Regions from separate parts of the Streptomyces sp. NPDC031049 genome, predicted to be linked through region 2. Evidence: riboswitches for the same ligand, from Rfam matches in the RefSeq annotation. Region 2 holds a riboswitch; the other holds the start of a gene.
What was found. Region 2 has a riboswitch for cobalamin ahead of ACZ45Q_RS11630 (cobalamin biosynthesis protein). Riboswitches for the same ligand answer to the same signal wherever they lie in the genome.
Positions count from the first base shown of each region.

Region 1: another riboswitch for cobalamin. It lies ahead of ACZ45Q_RS13440 (energy-coupling factor ABC transporter permease); the one in region 2 lies ahead of ACZ45Q_RS11630 (cobalamin biosynthesis protein).

Region 1 is NZ_JBVIGC010000006.1:353,710-360,454, reverse strand. Features, by position in the region: gene ACZ45Q_RS13460 (alanine/glycine:cation symporter family protein) at 1-1,135, opposite strand, end outside; gene ACZ45Q_RS13455 (energy-coupling factor ABC transporter ATP-binding protein) at 1,461-2,330, opposite strand; gene cbiQ (cobalt ECF transporter T component CbiQ) at 2,327-3,076, opposite strand; gene ACZ45Q_RS13445 (energy-coupling factor ABC transporter substrate-binding protein) at 3,077-3,418, opposite strand; gene ACZ45Q_RS13440 (energy-coupling factor ABC transporter permease) at 3,415-4,116, opposite strand; cobalamin riboswitch at 4,147-4,330, opposite strand; gene ACZ45Q_RS13435 (potassium channel family protein) at 4,399-4,860, opposite strand; gene ACZ45Q_RS13430 (voltage-gated chloride channel family protein) at 4,953-6,335, opposite strand; gene ACZ45Q_RS13425 (DUF7144 family membrane protein) at 6,524-6,745, shown strand, end outside.
Region 2 is NZ_JBVIGC010000005.1:385,837-392,581, reverse strand. Features, by position in the region: gene ACZ45Q_RS11645 (class II aldolase/adducin family protein) at 152-766, opposite strand; gene ACZ45Q_RS11640 (inorganic phosphate transporter) at 1,392-2,636, shown strand; gene ACZ45Q_RS11635 (hypothetical protein) at 2,657-2,878, shown strand; cobalamin riboswitch at 3,010-3,148, shown strand; gene ACZ45Q_RS11630 (cobalamin biosynthesis protein) at 3,253-4,212, shown strand; gene ACZ45Q_RS11625 (cobyric acid synthase) at 4,209-5,717, shown strand; gene cobN (cobaltochelatase subunit CobN) at 5,714-6,745, shown strand, end outside.

The DNA of each region.
Region 1 (6,745 bases), on a different contig from region 2:
TCACGCCGCCGATGTCCTCGCCGGCGCGGGCCTCGCCCCAGCTCGCCGGGTTGGCGATGACGATGGTCAGCGCGGTCATGGTGCAGATGACGACCGTGTCGATGAACGGCTCCAGCAGGGCGACCAGGCCCTCGCTGGCGGGGTGCTTGGTCTTGACCGCGGAGTGGGCGATCGGGGCGGAGCCGAGACCGGCCTCGTTGGAGAAGGCCGCCCGCTTGAAGCCGATGATCAGGGCGCCGAGCACACCGCCCGCGACACCCTCGGGGTCGAACGCGCCGTCGACGATGGTGACCACGGCGTCCGGCACGGCGGTGACGTTGACCAGGATGACCACCAGGCAGGCCACGATGTAGATGCCGGCCATGGCCGGGACCAGCCGGCTGGTGACGTTGGCGATGGAGCGGATGCCGCCGAGCAGCACGATGCCGACGATCGCGGCGATCAGGATGCCGAAGAACAGGGCGCCCGCGGAGGAGCCCATCGCGCCGTCCTCACCGCCGGTGACGGAGACGAGTTGCGCGTAGGACTGGTTGACCTGGAAGAGGTTGCCGCCGAAGAGACCGAAGAACAGGATCATCGCGGAGGCGAGGACCGCGAGCACCTTGCCGAGGGTCTTGCCGTTCTTGCCGAAGCGGTCGGCCAGGCCCTTGGGGAGGTAGTGCATCGGGCCGCCGGAGACCGTGCCGTCGGGGTGTACCTCGCGGTACTTCACACCGAGGGTGACCTCGACGAACTTGGTGGCCATGCCCAGCAGGCCGCACAGGATCATCCAGAAGGTGGCGCCGGCGCCGCCGATGGAGACGGCGACGGCCACACCGGCGATGTTGCCGAGGCCGACGGTGCCGGAGACGGCGGCGGTCAGCGCCTGGAAGTGGTTGACCTCGCCGGAGGAGCCCTTCTCGTCGAACTTGCCGCGCACCACGTCGACGGCGAGCCGGAACTTGCGGAGCTGGACGAATCCGAACCAGCCGGTGAAGACAAGACCCGCGACCACGAGCCAACCGACGATGAGCGGAAATTCCGTACCCCCGACGGGTACGGCGTAGAAGACCTTTTCGCCGAGCCAGGTGGCTACGGGCTCGAAGAATCCGCTGACGGCTTCGTCGACGGACTTGGTGATGGAGTCGAGTGACACAGTGGCTACCTCGATGGCGCGGACCGGCGTGGGGAGTGACGCCGGCGTGATGTGCGGTCTTGGAGCGAACGCCCTTGTCCGATCGGTGACCCCGGGCGGTGCGGCCCCGGACTCGGAGCGTGATCACCCTGGTCATGCAGTCGACGTGTGTGCCGACGCTCCGCGGGTCGGCGAGGGGTGGTGCCACCTGCGGAGTTGCGCATGTCTACCACGCCCTTTGCGCATTTTTTAGTGATGCAAATCACATCACGGTCGGTGACCCCGGAAAATGGCAGCGGCCGAAACCAGACCGTTATCCGGGACACCGGGTCCGTTCACCGGACATCTATTTCTGTCCGCTCCGACCGGAATCCCCGCTCCCGCCGAGCGCGAGCAGAGCGGCCAGCTCCTCGGCGGTCCGCGGCCCCGCCGCCGGGTCGGCCAGTATCCCCCGCTCCCGCAGCAGACCGGCCACCGCGACACCCCACGGCAGCCGCAGCCCGGCCTCGCGCAGCAGCTCGGTCCGGGCCAGCGTGGCGGCGGCGGGCCCGGTGCGCACCCCCGACGGCGTCAGGACGGCGGCGTCCTCGCACCAGCGCAGCGCGAGGTCGACGTCGTGGGTGGCCATCACCACGGTGGTGCCGCCCGCACGGAGCCCGTCGAGGGTGGCCAGCAGCCGTTCCTGCCCGTCCGGATCGAGCCCGGCGGTCGGCTCGTCCAGGATCAGCACCCGGGGCCGCATCGCGACGGCACCGGCGATCGCCGCCCGCTTGCGCTGCCCGTACGACAGCAGATGCGTGGGCCGGTCGGCCAGCGTGACGATGTCCAGCGCGGCGAGCGCCTCCTCGACCCGGGCCCGCACCCGGTCCTCAGGCAGACCGAGGTTGAGCGGCCCGAACGACACGTCCTGGGCCACGGACGCGGCGAACAACTGGTCGTCCGGGTCCTGCACCACCAACTGCACCGTGCTGCGCAGCCGGGTCAGCCCCCCGCGGTCGTACGTCACCGGCTCGCCCGCCACCGTCAGCCGCCCGGCGTGCGGCCGCAGCCCGCCGCTGAGCAGCCGCATCAGCGTGGTCTTGCCGCTGCCGTTGCGCCCCAGCAGGGCCAGCGCCCGCCCCTCGGGCACGTCGAAGTCCACCGCCCGCAGCACGGCCGGCCCGTCCTCGTAGGCGAAGGTGGCGCCCCGCAGGGACACGACGGCGGACTCGCTCACGTCAGCGGCCTTTCCAGTACGAAGGTGAGGGCGGCCAGCGCCGCCAGCAGCGCCAGGCTCGCCGCCGTGAACGGCACCGAGACCCGGGCCTCCGGCACCAGCACGCGCAGCGTGCCGTCGTAGCCGCGGCCGGCGAGCCCGGCCTGGAGCCGCGCCGCCCGGTCGAAGGAGCGCACGAACGCCGTCGCGCCGAGCCCGGCCAGCGAACGCCAGGCGGCGGCCCGGGTGGTGTGCCCCAGCCGGGCCGCCTGCGCCTGCCGCACCCGCCGCACGGAGTCCAGCAGCAGGAAGCTCATCCGGTACGTCACCAGCGCCACGTCGACCACCGGCGCCGGCACCCCGGCCCGCACCAGCCGCGGCAGCAGGTCGGACATCGGCGTGGTGAACGCGAACAGCAGCACCCCGAGGGAGGCGGCCGAGGTGCGCAGCAGCAGGGCGCCGGCCCGCGCCGGGCCCCCGTCCGCGAGGGACACGAACGCGTCCGCGCCGCCGACCTGCACCAGCAGCGGCAGCGCCCCGGTCAGGCAGAACCCCAGCGGCACCCGCCAGGCCCGCCACAGCCGGCGCCCCGGCACGCCCGCCGGGCCGAGCAGCACCGCCAGCGCCGCGACCAGCACCAGCGCGGCACCCGGCCATGGCGGCAGGGAGATCGCCAGCACCGTCAGGCCCAGTCCCAGCACGGCCTTGTCGACCGGATGCCGGCGGCGCCAGCGGCTCGCGTGCGCCGCCGCGTCGATCGGCAGCACTCAGTCCCCCGCGGGATCGTCCCGCCGGGCCGACGCGCGGGCCCGCTCCTCGCCCTGCCGCCGCCCCCGGCGCAGCCCGAAGTAGTACGCCAGCACGCCGGCGCCGAGAGCGGCCTGCACGGCGAACAGCGCCGACTCGACCTCCCCGGAGGGCGGTTCGTACAGCGGCGAGAACCACGGCTCGTACTCCGGGTCCAGCTCGGTGATCGCCGTCTCCGCCTCGGCGTCGGCACCGGCGAACGGCTCCTCCTTGTGGTCGCCGAGCCCCAGCACCAGCGGCAGCACCGCGAGCGCGGCGACCGCGAGCAGCAGCAGGGCGTTGATCCTCGTGTCGCGCTTCACCGGGCCGCCGCCTCCTGCTCCGTCGTCGTCCTCGTCCCCGCCGGCAGCACGCCCAGCCGGGTCAGCTCGCCCTTGCTGGACCGCACCAGCAGCCGCATCACCAGGACCGTCAGGAGCCCCTCGCTGACCGCCAGCGGGATCTGCGTCACCGCGAAGATCGAGCCGAACTTGCCGAGCGCGCCCAGGAATCCGCTGCCCGGGTCCGGGAAGGCGAGCGCCAGCTGCACGGACGTCACGCAGTAGGTGGACAGGTCGGCGGTGAACGCGGCGCAGAACACGGCGGCCATCAGCGGCGCGGCGCAGCGGCGCAGCAGCCGGTAGACGCCGTACCCGGCCCACGGCCCGACGACCGCCATGGAGAAGACGTTGGCGCCGAGCGTGGTCAGCCCGCCGTGCGCCAGCAGCAGCGCCTGGAAGAGCAGCGTGATGGTGCCCAGCACGGCCATGACCGGCGGCCGGAACAGGACGGCGCCCAGCCCGGTGCCCGTCGGATGGGAGCAACTCCCGGTCACCGAGGGAAGTTTCAGGGCGGACAGCACGAACGTGAAGGCCCCGGAGGCGCCGAGGAGCAGCGTGCTCTCCGGGTGCTCCCTGACCTCGCGGGTGAGTGACCGTACTCCGTGGACGACGAACGGCGCGGACGCGACACCCCAGGCGATCGCGTGCGCCGGAGGCAGGAAGCCCTCGGCTATGTGCATGGCTCGGCAGACCCTCTCCAGCACCTCGTGGATGGTTGACGCGCCTCGGCCGGTCTCCTGGCTGACGGGTACCACCGCCCGAACTCCGCCTTCCCGGGTCGTGATGACCCAGTGGCTGCCCGCGAGGGCCGGAGCCGGACTTCCCGATCACAGTGGCGAGGGCCGCACCGGCTTTGCACCGGATTTCCCGTTCACCAAGGCGTGGTGACAGTAGTGCGCCCGCACCCGCGGTGACAAGGGCGTACGGGGCGCTCGGACCCGGGTCACACACTCCCTGTGCCGTCACTCGCGCCGGTCACGGTCCAGCCGTCGCACGGCCATGGCGCGCACCCGCTGGCTCAGGGCGGTCGCGGCGGCCGTGAGGAACACGAACGTGTACAGGATCTGCACGATCGTCACCACACGCGCCGCCTGTCCCCGCGGGGTGATGTCGCCGTAGCCGACGGTGGCGAGCGTGACGACGGTGAAGTAGAGCCCGTCCAGACGGGTGTGCAGCCCCGAGAACTCGCCGGGCTGCTTGGCCAGGCAGTAGTAGGCGGCGGCGAAGACGTGCACCGACAGCAGCATCAGCAGGGTGAGCGCCAGACCGGGACGGGTGTCGGGGCGGTCGGTGAGGACGTGGCGGACCTGGCGCAGCAGCAGTACGGCCACCAGCGTGAGGACGGCCCCGAACAGCACCCAGCTCACCTCGGCCCGCCGGGGGCCGAGATGATCGAGGGGGAGCAGGAAGTACGCGGCGACCACGACGGCCCCTACGACGCCCCGCACCACCCAGGGCCGCGCGGACCGCACGGCCCCGCGCGGACGGCGGCCGTGCCCCCTGTCCGGCCCCGCCGTCACGGCCCCGCCCCCGCCGCCCGCCCGGCACCGCCCGCGCCGTCCTCGCCGCCGGGTGCTTCCGGTGTCTCCTCGGGCCGCCCGCGGCGCACGAGTTGGGCGACGATGAAGGCCACGACCGACGCGGTCACGATCAGCGGCATCTGGTCGTCGGCGTCGCCGCCGATCAGCAGCACCGCAAGCACCGCGCTGGCCAGCGGCAGCCCCGTCACCGCGGCCGCCGCCGCGGCGATCCCGAGCGCGAGGGCCGGGGCCGTGCCGAACCCGGGCAGGCCGGAGCAGGCCATGGCCGTCGCGGTGCCCAGCAGCACCGCCGGGAAGATCGGACCGCCGCGCAGACTGCCCAGGGCGATCCCCCAGGCCAGCCCCTTGCAGGCGACGAGCGCGAGCAGCGCCCCCACCGGCCAGGCGTGCGGCTGCGCGGCCAGTTCACCCAGCGTGGCCTGGCCGGACAGGGCCGCCTCGGCGGGGGAGCGGCCCGTGATCAGCGCGTACGCCGCGACACACCCGCCCACGGCCGTGGCGCAGGCGACGGTCCGGGCCGCGGTCCGCCCGCGCCGGGTCCAGCCGGCCGTGGAGCGGCCCAGCTCCCGGCCGAGGGCGACCAGCACGGCGATCAGCGCCGCCACCGGCACGCCCCACAGGAAGTCGCCCGCGTCCGGGTCGACCGGCGGCGGGACGTCGTGCAGCCGGAGCGCGCCGATCCGCAGGCCGGTCCAGTCCCCGAACCCGGTGAACACCAGGGCGCCGGCCGCGCTGGCGAGCAGGCAGGGCAGCAACAGCGCCACCAGCCGGGCGCCGCCGAGCCCGGCCCCCTCGATGAGCAGCACCGCCGCCACGACCGGACCGCCCAGGATCGTCGAGATCGCGGCGGTGGAGCCGGCCGTCGCCACCACCGCCCGCGCCCTGGGGTCCACGGCCGCCGGCCGCCGCACCGCCAGCAGCGCGAGCCCGCTGCCCACCGCCATCAGCGGCGCCTCCGGGCCCAGCACCACACCCAGCGGCAGCGTCGCCAGCGCCGCCAGCACGGTGCCCGGCAGCGCCTTGGGCCCGACGGGCGCGCCGCCGAGACCGTCCACCGGCAGATGGCCCCCGGCGCCCGGCAGCCGGGTCACGATCGGCGCGAGGACCAGCCCGGCGAGGACCAGCGCGGGCAGCGGCCACCACCACGGCGGGGCGGCGAAACCGGCCGCGTGCGGAAGCGAGGTCCACACCCAGTGCTGGAGCTGGTGCTGGAGCCCGACGAAGAAGAAGCAGGCGAGCGCGATGGGCACGCCGAGCAGCACGCACAGCAGCAACAGCCGCAGATAGCCCCGGCTGAGCACCGTGTCCCGCAGCGACTGCTCGGCCCGGGGCACGGCCGCGTTCGCCGGTGTCGTCATGGGCTCCTCCGGCGAGTCGCATGGGGCACGTGGGCCGGCCGACGAGGCAGGTGCGCCCAGTCAACGCGAGGCCGGTCCCGGCCGCACGTTCTGCACCCCGAACGGTTTCACCCGTTCGCAGCACCCCGGATGGCCGTCCGGGGCCGCCCCCCGCAGGCTCGGAGCACGCGCGAGAAAGGACGCCGCTCATGGCTCAGCACGCCGCACCGTCCCCCGGTACGCCGTCCCCCGGCGCCACCGGCCGCTCCACCCGGCAGAGCGGGTGGGTGACCGGAGGTGTCGTCTTCGCCGGTGTCCTGCTCCTGTGCAACGGCGCCTTCGCCGTTCTCCAGGGCATCGCGGCCATCGCCGAGGACGACGTCTACGCCCGCATCGGCACGTACGTGTACGAGATGAACCTCACCGGCTGG
Region 2 (6,745 bases):
TCCCCGCGCCCCTTTGGGGCGGATCGGTGGGTCGGCGTCGATGAGTGCGGGCCAGGACGGTCGCACGGGAGGTGGGTGGGTGCGGGATTGTGGGGCGGGTGCGGGAGGGGTGGGGGTTGATCGCGCAGTTCCCCGCGCCCCTTTGGGGGGCCTAGGGGTGTTGGCCGTAGTTCTGGAGGCGGGTGGTGACCTCGGCCAGTTGCGGTTCTGTGAGCAGGGACGGGGTCAGGCCCGGTACCGACGTGGCCGTCAGCCACAGGCGGCACATCCACTCGAGCTGGGCGGTGCGGTCGTAGGCCTGGTCGAGGTCGGCGCCGTAGGTGATCGTGCCGTGGTTCTGGAGCAGGCAGCCGGAGCGGCCGGCGAGCGCGCGGAGCATGTTCTCGGCCAGCTCGTCGGTGCCGTAGGTGGCGTACGGGGCGACGCGGACGGGGCCGCCGAGCGCGGCGGCCATGTAGTGGACGAGCGGGAGCTCCGTCACGAGCGTCGAGACGGCCGTCGCGTGCACGGCGTGGGTGTGGACGACGGCGCGGGCGTCGGTGCTGCGGTACACGGCGAGGTGCATGGGCAGTTCGCTGGTGGGGACCAGCGTTCCGAGGACCTGCCGCCCGTCGAGGCCGACACCGGTCACGTCGTCCGGCGTGAGCCGGTCGTAGGGCACCCCGGACGGGGTGACCAGGACCGTGTCCCCGACCCGCACGGACACGTTGCCGGACGTGCCGACCACCAGGCCGTCGGCGACCGTCCGCCGGGCCGTCGCGACCAGCGCCTGCCAGGCCCGCGCCTCCTCCGCGGACGCCGTCTCCCGTACCCGATCCGCGTGCCCTTCCGGACCCGCGCGCCCAGCCGGTTCCGCGCGCCGTTCTCGTTCCGCGCGCCGTTCCCGTTCCGTGTGCCCTTCCGGTTCCGCGCCCCCTCCCAGATCCGCGCACCCTTCCGGAGCCGCCTGCCCTTCCGGAGCCGTGTCCCGCACCCGGTTCGCGTGGTCCTCCGGTTCGTCCAGCCGGTTCGTCACCGTCGGCACCTCCCTCTCGGGCGCCGTGCGCCCCTCGTCCCCGTTGCCGCCGTCGATCGGTGTCGTGGTGGGAATCCTGCCAGGCGGGCCGCCGCCGGCCACTCTCCGTGCATCGCCCGCCACTCCCTCACTCCGCAGAGTGACCAGGATCTCTTCGGCGGGTCCCTCGATCGGCTGAGATCACGTGCACGAGCGGGCTGACCGTCGGTAACGGGCGGAATCTGGCGGTTCCCTGCGGCCCCACGGGCCGGGGAGGGCGCGGGCGGTAGCGGCGACACCGCTTCCGGACACCGTGGCGCCCCGCCCAGTTCATCTTCCGTTCACCCACGTTACCTACGTTCGACGCGCCAATGACCTCGAACGATTGCCTGGGTAAATGGAAAGCTTCTCGCTGATCCTCGCGATTGTGGTGGTAACCGCACTCGCGTTCGATTTCACGAACGGTTTCCACGACACCGCGAACGCGATGGCCACGACCATTTCCACGGGCGCGATGAGGCCCAAGGTCGCGGTGGCCATGTCCGCCGTCCTCAATCTGGTCGGCGCCTTCCTCTCGGTGGAAGTCGCCAACACCATCTCCAAAGGTCTCGTCGACGAGACCGGCATCCGTCCCGAGGTCATCTTCGCCGCGCTGGTCGGCGCGATCCTCTGGAACCTGCTGACCTGGCTGGTCGGACTCCCGTCCAGTTCCTCGCACGCCCTCATGGGCGGCCTCATCGGTGCCGCCGTCGCCTCGGCCGGCATCGGCGCGGTCAACGGTGACGTGCTCGTCACCAAGGTACTGATCCCGGCGATCGCCGCCCCGCTGGTCGCGGGGATCGCGGCGATGCTCGGCGCACGGCTGACGTACAAGCTGGGCAAGAAGACCGCGGACACCCAGGCCGCCCAGAAGGGCTACCGCGCCGGCCAGATCGCCTCCGCGGGCCTGGTCTCGCTGGCCCACGGCACCAACGACGCCCAGAAGACGATGGGTGTCATCACCCTCGCCCTGGTCACCGGCGGCGCGCTCGCCCCCGACTCCGACCCGCCCATGTGGGTCATCCTCTCCGCGGGCATCGCCATCGCCCTCGGCACCTACCTCGGCGGCTGGCGCATCATCCGCACCATGGGCAAGGGTCTGACCGACCTCCAGCCGCAGCAGGGCTTCGCCGCCCAGACCAGCGCGGCCACGGTCATCCTGGCCTCCTCCCACCTCGGCTTCTCCCTCTCCACCACGCACTCGGTCTCCGGTGCGGTCATGGGTGCGGGCCTCGGCCGCAAGGGCGGTGTGGTCCGCTGGTCCACGGCCACCCGGATGTTCGTCGCCTGGGGTCTGACCCTGCCGGCCGCGGCCCTGGTCGCCGCCCTCGCGGAGTGGGTCACCAGCCTCGGCGACTGGGGCACGGCGCTCGTCGCGGTCTTCCTCGTCGCCTCCAGCGCCGCGATCTGGAAGATCTCCCGGCGCGAGGTGGTCGACCACACCAACGTCAACGACGTCGAGCCGGCCGAGCCCGGCGTGGTGACCCAGGCGATGGCCGCCGTCACCCCGCCGCCCACGGCCGCCGCCGAGGAGCTCGGGACCACCGTCCCGTCCCAGACCGACGCCGCCGACGCCAAGACCCCGTCGGCCACCACCGTCTGACCCGCAGAGAGTAGAGCAGCATGAGCATCGACTGGGCAGCCCTCGGCTCCGTCTTCGGGGTCAGCCTCGTGACCACCGTGGCCCTGGTGGGCCTGTTCGTCCTCGGCATCGCCGGCCTGTCCCGCAAGGAGCGGGCCGAGGCCCGGGGCGGCGGCGCGGCCCTCGCGGTGACCGGCGCCTACGCCTGCTTCGCCGCGTGCGCGGCTGCGGTGGCGTACGGCATCTATCTGATCGTCGCCTGACCCACGGCACGGCACCGAGAGGGGTGCGGAACGGAGAGCACCGTCCCGCACCCCTTTCGCGTGCCCGCGCACGCCCGCCGGGTGTGGGGCTCCGCACACTCCCCCCTCGCAGGTCAACAGCAAGTTGACGGGTGTTCGCGGGCCGTGGTGGACTGCCCGAGCCAATACGGCGGCAGGAGAGGAAGCCGGTGCGAATCCGGCGCGGTCCCGCCACTGTCACCGAGGGCTCGTCCCCCGGGAGCCAGGAACTCTCACCGCCGGTTTCGTCGAACCAGGGCGCGGACACCCTGAGTGAGGACATACCGCCATGCACGGCTGCCGCCGACCGAGGACCACCCCCGACACCTCGCCCTCCCCCACGCTCGGCTGAGCCGATGCGGGCCGAACGCGTCTTCGCGTACGGCGCCGCCGCCGGCCTGCTCGGCGACCTGCTCCTCGGCGATCCGCGCCGCGGGCACCCGGTCGCCGTGTTCGGGCGGGCCGCGGGCGCCGTGGAACGGGTGCTGTGGCGCGACCACCGGGGCCGGGGTGCGCTGCACACCGCCGTGTGCGCCGGTGGCGCCGTCGCCCTCGGGTCCGTCGCCGCACGGGCCGTCCGCACCTCCCCCACCGCCTCCGTCGCGCTGACCGGCGTCGCCACCTGGGCCGTGGTCGGCGGGACCTCGCTCGCCCGGGAGGCCGCCGCCGTCGCCGGCGCGCTGCGGTCCGGGGACGTCGAGGCGGCCCGCGCCCGGCTGCCGCACCTGTGCGGCCGCGACCCGCAGGCACTGGACGCCGACGGGATCGCCCGCGCGGTCGTGGAGTCCGTCGCCGAGAACACCTCCGACGCGGTGGTCGGCGCCCTGGTGTGGGGCGCCCTCGGCGGGGTGCCCGGCCTGCTCGGCTTCCGGGCCGTGAACACCCTCGACGCGATGGTCGGCCACAAGTCCCCCCGCTACCGGCGCTACGGCTGGGCCTCCGCCCGCCTCGACGACCTGGCCGGCTGGCCGGGCGCCCGGCTCACCGCCGCCCTGGCCACCGTGGCCGGCGGCGACGCGCGCGGCGCCGTCCGGGCCTGGCGGGCCGACGCCGCGCGGCACCCGAGCCCCAACGCCGGCCCGGTGGAGGCCGCGTTCGCCGGCGCCCTGGGTGTCCGGCTGGGCGGAACGCTCGCCTACGGGGGCCGGGTGGAGCACCGGCCCGTGCTCAACGCGGCGGCGGGCCGGCCCGTGCGGGCCGGCGACATCGACCGGGCGGTACGGCTCTCCCGGCGCGTGGGCTGGCTGGCGCTCGGCGTGTGCGCGGGCGCGCGGCTGCTGGCGGGCCGGGTCGTGAGGAAGGGACGGACGTCATGAACGGTGGTCTGCTGGTCGCCGGCACCACCTCGGACGCGGGCAAGAGCGTCGTCACGGCGGGGATCTGCCGCTGGCTGGTGCGGCAGGGCGTGAAGGTGGCGCCCTTCAAGGCGCAGAACATGTCGCTGAACTCCTTCGTCACCCGCGAGGGAGCCGAGATCGGCCGGGCGCAGGCCATGCAGGCCCAGGCCTGCCGGGTGGAGCCGACCGCGCTGATGAACCCGGTGCTGCTCAAGCCGGGCGGTGAGCAGAGCAGCCAGGTCGTGCTGCTGGGCAGGCCGGTCGGGGAGCTGAGCGCGCGCGGCTACCACGGCGGCCGGCAGCGGCAGTTGCTCGGCACGGTGCTGGACTGCCTCGCCGAACTGCGGGGCACGTACGACGCGGTGATCTGCGAGGGGGCGGGGTCTCCGGCGGAGATCAACCTGCGCCGGACCGACATCGTGAACATGGGGATCGCCCGGGGTGCCGGACTGCCCGTGCTGGTCGTGGGGGACATCGACCGCGGGGGCGTGTTCGCGTCCTTCTTCGGGACGGTGGCGCTGCTGGCGCCCGAGGACCAGGAGCTGGTCGCCGGTTTCCTGGTGAACAAGTTCCGCGGGGACGTCTCGCTGCTCGAACCCGGCCTGGACATGCTGCGCGGCCTGACCGGCCGGCGCACCTACGGCGTGCTGCCGTTCCGGCACGGCCTGGGAATCGACGAGGAGGACGGGCTCCGGGTGTCGCTGCGCGGCGCGGTCCGGGAGTCGGTCGTGGCCCCGCCGGTCGGCGAGGACGTGCTGCGGGTCGCCGTGTGCGCCGTCCCGCTGATGTCCAACTTCACGGACGTGGACGCGCTGGCCGCGGAACCGGGCGTGGTGGTGCGGTTCGTGGACCGCCCGGAGGAACTGGCCGACGCCGACCTGGTGGTCGTGCCGGGGACGCGCGGGACGGTCCGGGCGCTGGAGTGGCTGCGGGAGCGGGGACTCGCGGACGCCCTCGTCCGCAGGGCCGCCGAACAGCGGCCCGTGCTCGGTGTCTGCGGCGGCTTCCAGCTCCTCGGCGAGCACATCGAGGACGACGTCGAGAGCCGCCGGGGCCATGTCGACGGGCTCGGCGTGCTGCCCGTGCGGGTGCGGTTCGCCCGCGAGAAGACCCTTACCCGGCCGGTGGGCGAGGCCCTCGGCGAGCGGGTCGAGGGCTACGAGATCCACCACGGCGTCGCCGAGGTCACCGGCGGCGAGGCCTTCCTGGACGGCTGCCGGGTCGGCCAGACCTGGGGCACCCACTGGCACGGCTCGCTGGAGTCGGACGGCTTCCGGCGGGCGTTCCTTCGCGAGGTGGCCGCCGCCGCGGGCCGCCGCTTCGTGCCGGCCCCCGACACCTCGTTCGCCGCGCTGCGCGAGGAGCAGCTCGACCGGCTCGGCGACCTGATCGAACAGCACGCGGACACGGACGCGCTGTGGCGGCTCATCGAGTCCGGCGCGCCGCAAGGACTGCCCTTCATCCCACCGGGAGCGCCCGCATGAGCACAGTGTTGTTGTTGTCGACCGCCGACACGGATCTGCTGGCGGCACGAGCCTCCGACGCCGCGTACCGGATCGGCAACCCGAACCGGGTGGACGTCCGGGAGGAGCTGCCGGGCCTGGTCGAGGGCGCCGACGTCGCCGTCGTACGGCTGCTGGGCGGCAAACGCGCCTGGGAGGACGGGCTCGCCGCGCTGAAGGCGTCCGGTGTGCCGACCGTGCTGCTGGGCGGCGAGGCCGTGCCCGACGCGGAGCTGATGGCCGAGTCCTCGGTGCCGGCCGGGGTCGTGGCGGAGGCGCTGCGCTATCTGGTCGAGGGCGGCCCGGACAACCTCACGCAGCTGGCCCGGTTCCTGTCGGACACCGTGCTGCTGACCGGCGAGGGCTTCGACGAGCCGCGGAAGATGCCGGAGTACGGCGTGCGCGGGGCGCGGACCCTCCAGGAAGGCCGCCCCACGGTGGGCGTGCTCTTCTACCGCGCGCACGAGCTGAGCGGCAACACCGCCTTCGTGGACACGCTGTGCGACGCGATCGAGGCGCACGGCGCCAACGCGCTGCCCGTGTACTGCGGTTCGCTGCGCGGCGCCGACGCGGGGCTGTACGAGATCCTGGGCCGGGCCGACGCCCTGGTCGCCACGGTCCTCGCGGCCGGCGGCGCGCACGCCTCGCAGGCGTCGGCGGGCGGCGACGAGGAGGCCTGGGACGTCGGGGCCCTGGCGGAGCTGGACGTCCCCGTGCTGCAGGGGCTCTGTCTGACCTCCTCGCGCGCGGCGTGGGAGGAGTCGGACGCCGCCCTGTCCCCCATGGACGCGGCGATGCAGGTCGCCATCCCGGAGTTCGACGGCCGGCTGGTCACGGTGCCGTTCTCCTTCAAGGAGCAGGGCCCCGACGACGTGCCGGTGTACGTCGCCGACCCCGAGCGGGCCGCGCGGGTGGCGGGGATCGCCGTACGGCACGCGGCGCTGAAGCACAAGGCGAACGCCGACAAGAGGCTGGCGCTGGTCTTCACGGCGTATCCGACCAAGCACTCC